DNA from 3 places in the Mesorhizobium sp. M0243 genome. Region 3 is predicted to be linked to each of the others. Evidence: riboswitches for the same ligand, from Rfam matches in the RefSeq annotation. Region 3 holds a riboswitch; each other region holds the start of a gene.
The links. Region 3 has a riboswitch for thiamine pyrophosphate ahead of thiC (phosphomethylpyrimidine synthase ThiC). Riboswitches for the same ligand answer to the same signal wherever they lie in the genome.
Positions count from the first base shown of each region.

Region 1: linked by a shared signal. The riboswitch ahead of NKJ11_RS10160 (YkoF family thiamine/hydroxymethylpyrimidine-binding protein) and the one ahead of thiC (phosphomethylpyrimidine synthase ThiC) in region 3 are both predicted to bind thiamine pyrophosphate.
Region 2: linked by a shared signal. The riboswitch ahead of thiB (thiamine ABC transporter substrate binding subunit) and the one ahead of thiC (phosphomethylpyrimidine synthase ThiC) in region 3 are both predicted to bind thiamine pyrophosphate.

Region 1 is NZ_JAMYSF010000006.1:122,039-126,749, reverse strand. Features, by position in the region: gene msrA (peptide-methionine (S)-S-oxide reductase MsrA) at 88-606, shown strand; gene NKJ11_RS10175 (hypothetical protein) at 632-865, shown strand; gene NKJ11_RS10170 (formyltransferase family protein) at 996-2,027, shown strand; gene NKJ11_RS10165 (RodZ family helix-turn-helix domain-containing protein) at 2,072-2,392, opposite strand; TPP riboswitch at 2,588-2,701, shown strand; gene NKJ11_RS10160 (YkoF family thiamine/hydroxymethylpyrimidine-binding protein) at 2,692-3,300, shown strand; gene NKJ11_RS10155 (ABC transporter permease) at 3,404-4,156, shown strand; gene NKJ11_RS10150 (ABC transporter ATP-binding protein) at 4,153-4,711, shown strand, end outside.
Region 2 is NZ_JAMYSF010000036.1:10,992-15,702, forward strand. Features, by position in the region: gene NKJ11_RS30155 (ABC-F family ATP-binding cassette domain-containing protein) at 1-1,443, opposite strand, end outside; gene NKJ11_RS30160 (thiamine diphosphokinase) at 1,445-2,104, opposite strand; TPP riboswitch at 2,192-2,306, shown strand; gene thiB (thiamine ABC transporter substrate binding subunit) at 2,350-3,348, shown strand; gene thiP (thiamine/thiamine pyrophosphate ABC transporter permease) at 3,592-4,711, shown strand, end outside.
Region 3 is NZ_JAMYSF010000014.1:39,248-43,958, reverse strand. Features, by position in the region: gene thiO (glycine oxidase ThiO) at 1-877, opposite strand, end outside; gene thiC (phosphomethylpyrimidine synthase ThiC) at 874-2,709, opposite strand; TPP riboswitch at 2,813-2,929, opposite strand; gene NKJ11_RS19030 (ATP-grasp domain-containing protein) at 3,153-4,457, opposite strand.

The DNA.
Region 1 (4,711 bases), on a different contig from region 3:
TTTATGGCGAGACCACTTGCTTTTACGCAATTCCGGACGGAAAACCGCTACACACTTTTCCTGGAATTGCTTTTGAGGAGACGTGACATGGCGACTTCGACCGAACGTGCAGTCCTTGCCGGCGGCTGTTTCTGGGGCATGCAGGATTTGATACGGCGCTATCCAGGCGTCATCTCCACCCGCGTCGGCTACAGCGGCGGCGACGTGCCCAACGCCACCTATCGCAACCATGGCAGCCACGCCGAAGCGATCGAGATCAATTTCGATCCGGCCATCATAAGCTATCGCACGCTGCTGGAACGCTTTTTCCAGATCCACGATCCGACGACGCGCAACCGCCAGGGCAACGATGTCGGGACGAGTTATCGCTCGGCGATCTATTACACCAGCGACGAACAGAAGCGCGTCGCCGAGGACACCATCGCCGATGTCGATGCCTCGGGCCTGTGGCCGGGCAAGGTCGTCACCGAAGTCGCACCCGTTGGTCCATTCTGGGAAGCCGAGCCCGAGCATCAGGACTATCTGGGGAAATATCCCGACGGATACACCTGCCACTTCGTCAGGCCAGGCTGGAAGCTGCCGGTTCGCGAGACGGCGGTTTCGTAGATTTGCAACTGCGATTTGCCCTGCATTGCTGCTCGACGGTGTCGTCGAGCAGATCATCGCATCCAAACCCCTTTCGGTCAGCGCGGCTTGTCGCGTCGGTGAAGCCATCGAGCTTTCACCAATGTGCGAAAGCGCCCTTCGAACACCTTCGTCAACGGCGAATGCGGATGCGGTAGGCAAACACGGTCAGGCGGTTGACAGCCTGCCGTATCGCGGTCCAACTGCGCAGGAAGAGTTGATTTCGGGAGACGGGCCGTGAAAAAAGTTTACGAAAAGCCAGTGTTTGTAAAACGCGAGCGTCTTTCGGTTGTCACTGCCTTGGCATCGCCTTCCACTCAGCCGACCTGACAAGCTCGCCCTGACCTGTCGGCCCGTTTGAGCCGCCGAAGATGAGGCCGATCGAATCGACCGATCACTCGGAGCCGATCACAGCCGTTTTTGTCCTCGATATCTCTAACTATACGGGGCCTCTGCTCGCCGGCTGGCTAGAGGCTGGAAATGCAATTGGCGCGATCATCGTGCCCGGGTTCCGGCGTCGTCCCACCGGTTTCAGCATTGGCAATTTCCGGCGAAGGCTTCAACGCAAGCTGCTGCTCAGGCGGTTTATCGGTAACACGCCTGTCAAGTTGATCGAATTTGGCCGCCCTTACGATTGGAATGCGCTTGGTCGGCAATTGTCTGACGTCCGCGCCGATGTGCTGGTCTGCTACACTTTGCCTGTCTTGATCCCTCAAGAGGTTCTTGGCCATTTTTCCAAAGGCGGGGTCAACCTCCACCCGGCGCTGCTCCCCGACTATCGAGGGCCCCACCCGATCCAGCGCTTGGCCGTGGACGGCCGGCATGCGGCTCATGGCGGCGTCACGCTCCACAAGATGTCCGCCGGTTTTGACGAGGGTGACATTCTCGGGCAGGTGCCGTTTTCCGAAGCTGACTGGACATCGAGAGAAGCCCTGGTCGACAGCACGGCAACCGCTATGCGGATTCTGGTGAGCGAGGCGGTGCCGACCTACTGCCGGGGGCTGTTGTCAGGAATGCCGCAGCCGAAAGGCGATTTCGTCTGGGCGCGGCTTCAGCCCAGCCACCTGATAATCTCGCCGGCCATGTCGGTCGAGCATGTTGTACGGCTATGGCATGTGCTTGGCCTTCTGCCAGGCATCTATCTTGAAATCGGAACGCGCAAAGTCAGGCTGGGATTCCAGATCAGAAGGCTGGGGCCCTGCACAGGAAAGGCTCCGGTCAGGCGGTGGGGAACAGTGGAATTCGATCTCGCCAACGGTCGGGTCCTGTATTTTACCTACGGTAGAGTGCTCAAACGGCTGCTCAATTCGAAACACCTATTTTCGCGCCCGCCCGCCGGGAGGCCCGCTCCAGAAATCCGGCTGTTCGGCAAAGCGAGTGCTGCGGACCAGAAAAACGGATGAAGTCGCTGGGCGATGCCCAGCGGCTTCATCCGTTTGCGACGTGGTTACTTGCCACAATGATTATCGTTTACCGTTGGCGCCGTCGCGTTACCATCGGCGTCCGGCTGCGCGCCTTGCGGGTTGGTCGGGCAATTCTGATCCGCGTTCGAATTCATGTCCCCTACCGTGCCAGTCGTGCTGTTGGTCGTGCCCGGGTCGACAGTGTCCGGCTCGATCGTATTCGGGGAAGCCGGCGTGTTCGGCTCAACCGTCACCGACTTGCCGCTGCCGCTTCCATTTGCGTTGTTGCTGCCGGCGCTTTGCGCCATGGCTGACGTGGCCAGACCAATGGTGAGAACCGAAGCTGCGAGGATTTTCATGAACATGGTTTGTCTCCATTTCTGTGAAGTCGTCGCTTATTTTCTACGAAAGTGATCGCGTTGCGACTGTGGGGACAACCGGTCGCGGCGGCGAAGGTTCCCGACAAAATTCCGCTCAGGTACACCGTGACTGGCGCAATGCTTTTGGCGCAGTGCTCTGAAAAAACGGCTTTCCCTTGAACTCGAATGATGCTTTAAGGCGCACATCCACAGGGGTGCTCCGTACGGTCGGGGCTGAGACGGGGGCGGCAAGCCCACAGACCCTAGAAGCTGATCTGGGTAATACCAGCGGAGCGAGGCGGGCGATGTTTTCAGGCGCACAGATTTCCCTATACCCCATGACCGACGAATTCGTCGGTGTCATTCTTGGCGCGCTCGGTGCGCTCGATCCCTGGCGCGACAAGCTCAGGATCGAGACCGACGACATCTCGACCTTGCTGGTCGGGCCGCCCGAAGTGCTGTTTCCCGCCATGCGCGACCTCTTCGTGGCGGCGGCACGTAGCGGCAAACATTGCGTGTTGTCGGCCACCATCTCGCGCGGGTGCCCTGGCGAGCCGGATGATCCGATCTGCCGCTCCGATGCACTTGGCGGGCCTGTCGGGCCACTCGGCCCGCGCAAGGATGCGGCCATCGCGGCGGTGCGCAATGCTGCTGCCACCGGCCAGCCGGCGGCGGCGCAGTTCTCGCTCTATGTGATGGGCACCGACGACCACATGGACGAGATCTACGGCTGCATCGATTTTCTCAAGCAGTCCGGCGTCTATGAGCGTTCCAAGCATTTCTGCACGAAACTGCGCGGTGATGCCGGTGCGATCTTTTCGGCGCTGGACGAGGCCTTCTGCCGCTTCGGACCAGGCGCCGGCCACGTAACCCTCGACGTCACGGTCTCGGCCAACAGCCCGTCGGCTGTCTGAGCCAGCCGCGCTTTCGCGCTGCCGTCAAAGGTTGTCTCCCGTGGCCACATCATCAGTCGCTTCGCGCCCGATCGCGGGTCTTCTTGTCAAGGCAATGCCGGCCATGATCTCGGTCGGTTTGCTCCTAGTGGCGTGGGAGCTTTATGCCACCTATTCCGGCATCAGGCCGACGATACTGCCGGCGCCGTCGCGCGTTTTCGAGCAAGCGCTGCTCAATCGCCAGGCGCTGGCCGACAACGCCATTCCGACCATCGGCGCCACGCTGCTCGGCTTTGCCTGTTCGCTCAGCGCCGCCTTCGTGCTGTCGATGCTGGTCGACTTCTTCCAGCCGCTGCGGCGTGCGCTGTTTCCCGTCTTAATCGTCAGCCAGACCTTGCCGCTGGTGGCGATCGCGCCGCTGGTGGTGCTGTGGTTCGGCTTCGGGCTGGCGCCCAAGATCATGCTGGTGGCGCTGGTTACCTTCTTTCCGATGCTGGTTGCATTGGTCGAGGGTTATGAGTCGACCGAGGCCGAGATCGGGCAAATGCTCCGCGCCATGGGGGCAGGGCGCTGGCGCATCTTCGTGCTGGCGCGGCTGCCTTCGGCGCTGCCCTATTTCTTTGCTGGGTTGAGGATCTCCATCACCTATGCCGTGGTCGGCGCGATCTTCGCCGAATATGCCGGTGCCGCGAAGGGGCTGGGCATCTATATGCTCAACGCCAAGAACAATTTCCGCCCTGACCTGGTTCTTGCCGCCGTCGGAGTGAGCGCTGCCCTGACCCTTGTCCTGTTCGGGTTGACTGTACTGCTGCAGCGCCTTGCGATGCCCTGGGAGCGGGCCGGCAAGGAAACCGCCGGGAAGGGAGCCTGGCGATGAGCCGGCTGGAACTGCGGTATGTGCGCAAGGCGTTCGGTGGGCTCGACGTGCTGGCCGATATTTCGCTTAGCGTCGGCGCTGGTGAATTCGTCTCGATCCTTGGACCCTCGGGCGCCGGCAAATCGACGCTCTTTCAGCTTCTGACCGGCGCCGAGCATGGCGAGGGCGAGATGTTGTTCGACGGCGCGCCGCTCGACGACCACGGCAGGCATTTCGCCTTCATGCCGCAGCGTGACGCGCTGATGCCGTGGCGGCGCATCCTCGACAACGCGACGCTCGGGCTCGAAGTCCAAGGCATGAGGAGACAGGCGGCGCGGGTGCGCGTTGCGCCGTTGTTTGCCGAATTCGGGCTTGCCGGCTTCGAGCGGCATTTTCCAGCGCAACTGTCCGGCGGTATGCGCCAGCGCGCGGCCTTGCTGCGCACGGTGGTGCAGCAACGCGACATGCTTTTGCTCGACGAGCCGTTCGGCGCGCTCGACGCGCTGACCCGCACGGCCATGCAGCGCTGGCTGGAACAGATGTGGCGGCATCATCGCTGGACGGCGCTCCTGATCA
Region 2 (4,711 bases), on a different contig from region 3:
GATCCAGCGGCCTTCACCATCCGGCGCGATCAGGCTGGTCACGGTGCGGTCGAGGAAATCGCGATCGTGGCTGACCAGGATGACGGTGCCGGCAAAGCCGGCGACCAGTTCCTGCAGCAGTTCCAGCGTCTCCATATCGAGATCGTTGGTCGGCTCGTCGAGCACCAGAAGGTTTGCCGGCCGCGCCAGCACCCGCGCCAGCAAGAGCCGTGCCCGTTCTCCGCCGGACAACTCGCGCACCGGCGTGCGTGCCTGCTCCGGCTTGAACAGGAAATCCTTCATGTAGGAGACGACGTGGCGCTGCTCGCCATTGATGACGAGGTTCTCGCCGCGCCCGTCGGTGAGATATTGCGCCAGCGTCTCCTGCGGGTCGACCGCCTCGCGCTTCTGGTCGAGCGTGGCGATCTCCAGATTGGTGCCGAGCCGCACCGAACCGGCGTCCGGCTTCATCTCGCCGGTCAGCATCTTCAAGAGCGTCGTCTTGCCGGCGCCGTTCGGCCCGACCAGGCCGACGCGATCGCCGCGCTGGATGCGGGTCGAAAACCCCTTGACCACGGTGAGATCGCCAAAGCTCTTCTCGATGTTCTTCGCCTCGATCACCAGCTTGCCGGACTCGGCGGCGTCGCTCGCCACCATGGTCGCCGACCCTTCGGCACCGCGATGGCCGCGAAAACGCTGGCGCATGGTCTGCAACTCGCCGAGCCGGCGCATGTTTCGCTTGCGCCGCGCCGTCACGCCGTAGCGCAGCCAATGCTCTTCGCGAACGATCTGGCGGCCGAGTTTATGCTGCTCGCGCTCTTCTTCCTCCAGGACCAGGTCGCGCCATTCCTCGAAATGGCCAAAGCCCTGGTCCAGCCTGCGGGTCTGGCCGCGATCGAGCCAGATGGTGGCGCGCGACACACGTTCGAGAAAGCGGCGGTCGTGCGAGATGACGATCAGTGCCGAGGAGGTGCGGATGAGTTCTTCTTCCAGCCATTCGATGACCGAGAGGTCGAGATGGTTGGTCGGCTCATCGAGCAGCAGGATGTCTGGCTCCGGCGCCATCACGCGGGCAAGGGCAGCACGCCTCGCCTCGCCGCCCGACAGATCATTCGGACGTTCCTCACCCGACAGTCCGAGATGCTCCATCAGATAGCTGGCTCGGTAGGGATCGTCGGCGGGGCCAAGCCCGGCCTCGACATAGGCGCGGACGGTGGCAAAGCCCTCCATGTCCGGCATCTGCGGCAAATAGCGGATAGTTGCCGAAGGCTGGCGGAACACCTCGCCGTCCTGCGGCTCGATCAGGCCAGCGGCGATCTTCAGCAGGGTCGACTTGCCCGACCCGTTGCGGCCGACCAGTGCAATCTTGTCGCCGGCCGAAGCCGTCAAGGCGGCGCCGTCGAGCAGCGGCGTGCCGCCGAAGGTCAGTTTTATCCCGTCGAGGTTGAGAAGAGGCGGGGCCATGTCAGCTTTCAGGTAAGGGATAGGGATGAGCGAGCAGCATCGCGCGGCCATGGCCGAGCGCGATTTCGAGGCGGCCCCCGGTCTTGTCGGACTTGACCTCGTTGGAGATGGTCAGCGACGAACCGAACGCCACCTTGACGTGGTTCAGCGGCCATTTGGCGCCGGTGACGGTCAGGCCGGCGAGCTCGGAAAAGCCGAGCACCGAAAACAGCGTGCCATCGGCATAGTCGAAGCCGGCCGTTCCGCGCAGCAGCGGGATGCCTTCCTGGGCGCCGCTGGTCAGGAGCACATCAGTCCCGGCCTCGGCCAGCCGCAGGGCAAGCGCCAGATGCAGGAAAGCGTGGTCGGCGCGCTTGCCGCCGAAAGCACCTGCGAGCACCAGGCGGGTCGCGCCGCGCTCGAGTGCGGCGGCAATGGCCAGTTCGCCATCGGTCTGGTCCTTTTCCGCCGGGAAGGTCCGGCGCGGCACGGAAGCGAGATCGTCAGGCAGCTCGGCTGGCACGGAATCGAAATCGCCCACCCACAGTTCGGGCACGAGACCCAGCAGCCGCGCATGCCCGATGCCGGCGTCGGCGGCGATGACGCGGGAGCCTTCGGCCTGGCGGTCGAGCCGTGGCGTGCGGATGAGATCGCCGCCAAGCAGGATGGTGAATGTGCTCATATCGTGTGGCCCTTACCAGCCCGGCACGGGAAACGGAAGGCGGCAAACTCCCACTTGCATGGGGGATCGGCCCGGCCTATGTGTCGAAACGCTCTAACGGGGTGCCGGACGCGATCTTCGCGGACCGGCTGAGAGGCAGTCTCGCCAACCCGCTGAACCTGATCCGGTTTGTACCGGCGGAGGGATTAGACGTTTCGGACAGTCCGACGCCTCAATTCCTTTCAATTCGAACGAAGGAGGCGCCGATGCGCACGTTTTTATACGCTCTTGTTTCAGCAACGGTCGTGGCCTTGTCCGGACCGGCCTTGGCCAAGGACAAGCTCACCGTCTACACCTATGATAGCTTCACCGCCGACTGGGGTCCGGGTCCCGTGGTGAAGAAGGAGTTCGAGGCCGAATGCGGCTGCGATGTCGAGTTCGTCTCGGTCGCCGACGGCGTCGCGCTGCTCAACCGCGTCAGATTGGAAGGCGCATCGACCAAGGCCGATATCGTGCTTGGCCTCGACACCAATCTCACCGCCGATGCCAAGGCGTCAGGCTTGTTCGCGCCGCATGGCGGCGTAACTGATGTCAACGTGCCGGGTGGCTGGAGCGACGATACTTTTGTCCCCTTTGACTACGGATATTTCGCCGTCGTCTACGACACCGAGAAGCTGAAGATCCCGCCGAAAAGCCTGAAAGAGCTGGTCGAGGGCAGTGCCGATGACAAGATCGTCATCCAGGATCCGCGCACCTCCACGCCGGGCCTCGGTCTGCTTCTGTGGGTCAAGTCAGTCTATGGCGACAAGGCGCCCGAGGCCTGGGCCAAGCTCAAGGCGAAAGTGCTGACCGTGACGCCGGGCTGGAGCGAGGCCTATGGGCTGTTCACCAAGGGCGAGGCGCCGATGGTGCTGTCCTACACGACGTCGCCGGCCTACCACATGGTCGCCGAGAAGACAGAGCGCTATCAGGCAGCGTCGTTCGAGGAGGGCGAGTATTTGCAGATAGAAGTCGCGGGTATCACCACGGCGGGGGCCAAGAACCCGCTGGCGGCCAAGTTCATCGCCTTCATGACCGGGCCGAAATTCCAGGATGCCATCCCCGAGACCAACTGGATGTTCCCGGCCGGCAAGACCGACAAGCCGCTCAATCCGGCCTTCGACAAACTGGTCAAGCCGACCAAGACCTTGCTGTTCAGCCCGCAAGAGGTCGCTGCCAACCGCAAGGCTTGGGTCGATGAATGGCTGGCGGTGATGAGCAAGTAGGCTTGCGAGTTCTTTTGATGTTCGCGCCACTCCACCCCCCTCTGGCCTGCCGGCAATCTCCCCCTCAAGGGGGGAGATTGGCAGCGTCGTTGCTGGTTATAGTCCGGCAACGTTGGAGACTAGCGGAAGCATGGGTGACGGCCGATCTCCTCCCTGGAGGGGGAGATGTCCGGCAGGACAGAGGGGGGCGCCAAGGAACGCAATCCTTTGTATTTGCCGCGATGGAAAGAATGGTGGTCCAGCGTGCAACGCGCGTCTGACCCCCGCATCACCGCTGGCACCCTCGCGCTCGCTGCAATCGCGCTGCTGATCGGCGGCGCGTTTGCTGGCCTGCTTTTCGAGGGCGCCCATGATTTCTCGGGCGCCTGGGCAACCTTCGATCCCTATCTGCTTCGCGTCATTCGCTTCACGCTCTGGCAAGCGGCGCTCTCGACGCTGCTTTCGGTCATCCCGGCGCTGTTCGTGGCGCGCGCTCTGTCGCGGCACCCACGTTTCTTCGCTCGCGCCTTCATCCTGCAGATCTTCGCCGTGCCGTTGGCGCTGCCGGCTATTGTCGCAGCACTCGGCATCCTGGCGCTTTATGGCCGTGCCGGCTATTTCGCCGGCGTGCTTGCCGTGATCGGCGGGGGAAGCTGGCCGGGCATCTATGGCCTGTCCGGCATCCTCGTCGCCCATGTCTTCTTCAACCTGCCGCTGGCGACGCGGCTGTTCCTCGAGGCGCTGCAGACCATACCGGCCGACCAATGGCGGTTGGCGAGCCAGCTCGGCATGGCGGCGCGGCCGGCGTTCCGGCTGATCGAATGGCCAACGCTGCGCGCCGCACTGCCCGGCGTCGCCGGGCTGGTGTTCATGCTCTGCATCACATCCTTCACCATCGTGCTGACGCTCGGCGGCGGGCCGGCCGCGACGACGCTTGAGGTCGGCATCTACCAGGCGCTGCGCTTCGATTTCGATCCCGCGCGGGCCGTTACACTGACGCTGTTGCAGATCGCCTTGACCTTTATCGTTGTGCTGGCCCTGACGCGCCTAGGCGCCAATGTGGTCGGCGACACCAATTTGCCGGTCGCGCAACGCCGCTATCTCTCGGTCAATCGGAGCGAGACCTGGTTGAACGCGCTAGTCATCATCCTGGCGCTGCTGTTCGTCGTTGGGCCGATGGCGGCAACCGTGGTGGCCGGGTTGGGTGCGGACCTCGGCCGTTTGGCCAGCGAGGCCACCGTCCGGCAGGCAACGCTGACCAGCGCAGCGCTCGCCTTCCTGTCGGCGCTGCTTTCGGTGATGCTGTCGCTGGTGCTGACCATGGCGCGGCGGGCACTGGCGCTGAACCGCCGTGCCGGCGCAAAGACACTGCTCGAACGCGCCA
Region 3 (4,711 bases):
CGTTGATCGCGATGATTTCCCCCTTCGTTTCGACGCGCGGCAAATTGTCGGGAAAGGCTGGGCGGACGCCGACACCGGTTTCAACGATCTCGGCCTCGCCAAAGGCCGGGTGGAGGGCATAGGCGGTACCCAGAAGCTCCATCATGGAGCGCGCCGTGATTGGTCCGGCGGACTGGCTTTCAATCATCGTCGCACCAACCATGAAACGGTGATCGGTGCGCGGCACGGCATAAAGCGGAAAGCGCGGATGCAGCAAACGGACCGGCCGCGACAGCGAGACATCAGGCGTGCGAAGAATCAGCATTTCGCCGCGAACACCGCGCAGCCTGTCATCGGCCGCTGCCATTCCCATACAGTCTATCTGACGGGCGAAACCCGAAACAGACCGGGCGTCGCAGCCGAAGTGGAATTTGACACCCATGGTCGCAAGCTTGTCATGAAGTGCCGCCATCGCCGGGCGTGGGTCGAGGTGAGCCTCGTCGGGGAAGAGCAATCCGCGGCGGAAGCGGCCGGCTAAGTCGGGCTCCAGCAAGGCAATTTCATCTTCCTCGACGCGCCGATAGCCCGTCGTGCGGCTGGCGAACCGGTCGAGCTCGCGCGCATCGCGCGGCGCGGCCAAGACCAGCGTTCCCCGTCGTGCTACCAAGCCGGGCGTTGCGGCGTCCCACCAGTCGGCGGCGTCGCGTCCGAGATCCAGCACCGGCTGCTCGGCGCTTTCACGCTCGCACCACGGTGCCAACATGCCACCGGCGAACCACGACGCATTGCCGCTAAGGGCAGTCCTTGTCTCGGCAACGGTAACCACCGCGCCGCGTGCGGCGAACTCGAAGGCGACGGTGAGGCCGGCAACGCCGGCCCCTTTGACCAAGACCTTCATGATGGCTCACGTGGCTGAGCTATGAGCGGCGCGCCGGTCTCGTCCGCCGGCAGGTAGAGATCGCCGCCCTCGCGGTATTTCGCCGCCATCGCCGCCATGCCCTCCTTCTGGGCTTCGGCACGGATATCGTGGGAAATTCGCATCGAGCAGAATTTCGGTCCGCACATCGAGCAGAAATGCGCCACTTTGTGCGCCTCCTTGGGCAAGGTCTGGTCGTGGAAAGACCGCGCCGTTTCGGGATCGAGCGACAGGTTGAACTGGTCCTCCCAGCGGAACTCGAAGCGCGCGCGCGAAAGGGCATCATCCCTGGTTTTCGCCGCCGGATGGCCCTTCGCCAGATCGGCTGCATGGGCGGCGATCTTGTAGGTGATCACGCCAATCTTGACGTCGTTGCGGTCGGGAAGGCCGAGATGCTCTTTCGGCGTGACGTAGCAAAGCATTGCGGTGCCGAACCAGCCTATCATGGCGGCACCGATGCCGGAGGTGATGTGGTCATAGCCCGGCGCGATGTCGGTCGTCAGCGGGCCAAGCGTGTAGAACGGCGCCTCACCGCAGACGGCGAGCTGCTTTTCCATGTTCTGCTTGATCTTGTGCATCGGCACGTGGCCGGGGCCTTCGATCATTACCTGGCAATCCTTCGCCCAGGCGATCTGCGTCAGCTCGCCGAGCGTTTCCAACTCGGCAAATTGCGCCGCGTCGTTGGCATCGGCGATCGAGCCGGGACGAAGGCCGTCGCCGAGCGAGAAGGATACGTCATAGGCTCTGGCGATGTCGCAGATCTCCGCGAAGTGCTCGTAGAGGAAGCTTTCCCGGTGATGGTGCAGGCACCATTTTGCCATGATTGAGCCGCCGCGCGAGACGATACCCGTGACCCGGTCAACGGTCAGCGGGATGTAATGCAGCCGCACGCCGGCGTGGATGGTGAAATAGTCGACGCCTTGCTCGGCCTGTTCGATCAGCGTGTCGCGGTACACCTCCCAGGTCAGATCCTCGGCAATGCCGCCAACCTTCTCGAGCGCCTGGTAGAGCGGCACCGTGCCGAACGGTACCGGCGCGTTGCGCACGATCCAGTCGCGGATGTTGTGGATGTTGCGGCCGGTCGACAGGTCCATCACCGTATCGGCGCCCCAGCGGATCGCCCACACCATCTTTTCGACCTCTTCAGCCATCGACGATGTGACGGCGGAGTTACCGATATTGGCGTTGATCTTCACCAGGAAATTACGGCCGATGATCATCGGCTCGCTTTCGGGATGGTTGATGTTGGCGGGAATGATCGCCCGTCCGCGCGCCACCTCGTCGCGGACGAATTCGGGCGTGACGAAATCGGGCAGCATCGCGCCGAAAGCCTCGCCGTCGCGCTCAAGCTTGCCGTGCAGGATCTCGCGACCAAGGTTCTCGCGGATGGCGACGAACTCCATTTCGGGTGTGATGATGCCGGCGCGTGCATAGGCAAGCTGCGTCACCGCCTTGCCTGCTTTGGCTCTGAGCGGTCGGTGGCGGATGGGAAATTCTGGCGTCAGGCGTTCGCCCGTCGCGAATCCGTTGTCCTCCGGCCGGACGTGGCGGCCGTCACAGTCCTCGACATCGCCGCGCGCCAAGATCCATTCGTGGCGAAGCCGGGCCAGGCCTTTTTGGATGCTGGTTTCGACAGCCGGATCGGTATAGGAGCCCGACGGGTCGTAGACGGTGACGGGCGGTTCGCCGGCTGTCGGATGGACGGAGATTTCGCGCATCGGCACCCGGATCTGCGGGTGGATGGCACCGGGCTTGTGGATCTTACGCGAAGCAGGCAGCGGTCCCGTTGAGACGGCTGGGGTGAGGGCATTCATCTTGAGGCTCCTTTGCTCATGCATTGGAGACCCAGTTCTGTGCCGGAAGGATGAAAAGACGCTTCTGTCGACCTGCCGAAACAGGACCTCGGGCGTGAACTCCCGCAAAGCGCTTGCACCGTCCCTACGCCAGTATGAACTGGATCAGGTTCAACGGGTCACTGCGCCGCGAAAGCCAGCAGTATCTCAGCCCCTTGCCGGGACTCCCCTGGTGAATGCCTCAAGTTGAACGGGCCGGCGTTGTCTTGTCAAGCGCATGTTCGTCCTGCGGCGGCGGTGGGCGGCAATCAAATTGGGCCCAAATTGGGCCGACGGCCTCGCCACGGGTCGCGGAGAAGTTCCGCGGCAGATAGGGCAGGTGTGGCCAAAGCTGCATTTGCCTCGTCAAACTTGATGTGACATTGACGTAGACGGAACTGCTGCGTTTCAAGAATCTTAAGCCGTCAATGCCTGATCGGAACAGAACTGGTGGGCCGCCCGAACGCCCCACAAACATCGTGCTCTCGATCACCTCTTATTGTCGCCGGAAAAGGGGTGATCGACCAATCGATCAAGTCGACCGCTCGCTGAAGGGCGCCCTCGGTTTCAGCACGGCTGGGCGAAGTGGCAATGACATGTCCAATCCAGTCTCGGAAATCCCCCTTCCTGACGATCGGTGTCTTGGGTTCAACATTCAATTTGACCTCGGCCACACCTGATAAAGCAGCTGCCTGAGTGTCGCCACCAATCCAGTCCAGGGTGCCATCTTGATCAGGAAGCAGGAATCGCGCGGCCGCAGTATGCGAATGCTTTTTGCGCAGATCCCATTCCTCGCCAATGACAAGCTTGATGTGCTCGGCGACGAGGTCGACACCGTAAGCTAGCTGGACCAGTTGAGGGTCGGGCGCGCCACTAAGACGCGGATTGACTTCAATGACAACTGGACCGCGTTTCGTGCACCGGAGTTCAACGTTAGTTGGCCCCCAGCCAAGGCCGAGAGCCCGCAAACAGCTCAGCGAAACATCGGCGATGCGCTCACGCTCCTGATCGGTTAGCAGGGCCGGATACGTCACCTCACGTATGACGAAATGGGGGAGGGGACCAAAGTCATTGGCGCAAATCGCAACGACCTCATTCCCCATAACATTAATGCTATAGAACGGGCCCTGTGCGAATTCTTCGACGAGTATTTTCGGTGTAGACCGCCATATGTGCTTTCCGCCCAATAGATAAGTCGTATGTTCGGCTACGTCTTCGAGGCTGCGGCACAATCGGACACCGATGCTGCCGCTGCCTACTGCCGGCTTAAGAATCACGGGCAGGCCGATCTCTGCAGCCGAGCTTTCTACCTCCGCCGCATTCGTCGCCAACCGATAGGCCGGTATTGGAACGCCGGCCTGCGCGAGGAGTTGGCGTTGCTTGAATTTGTCGCAGCTTCGTTCAATCGATTCAGGGTTCGGTCCCGGTAGATCGAAATGCCGGCAAAGCTTGCCAACTGTCGCATAGATCGATTCATGGTCCCCGGCAAAGCCAGTAATGCCAGCAATGTCGTGGGTAGCACGCAGCCGCGAACATTCGCGGACCAACGCTTCGAGATTGCCAGTGTCGACACGGATTGCCTCAACGTTTTCCGCCGAAAGATAGTCGTACCGAGGTGGATCAGCCGTCAGAGTAATTGGATGAAGACCAAGACACTGAGCCGCTTGGACGTATAGCTGACCAGTACCCCTATGGCCTTCGACCAATATGAGCGCTCTTCTTCTTACCATTGCTGTTAATCCCGATGCTGCGTGCTGGCGGCGGTCCGAGGGTACCGGCGTCACTTTTATGGCCGTGCCGGACCTCAGACTCGCGGTGCCGTACCATTGTCAACGACTGACGCTTGTAAAAATCTTGTAAATTGATTTGAAGGATCTGTTGCAGCGTTGTTGATTAGGGCGGCGTCGGAGGCTTGCTCCGTTCAAACCAGGTTAGCTGGGGTTTGTGTGTGATCCCGTGGGCCTGGGCGTGACCTACCCCTCGG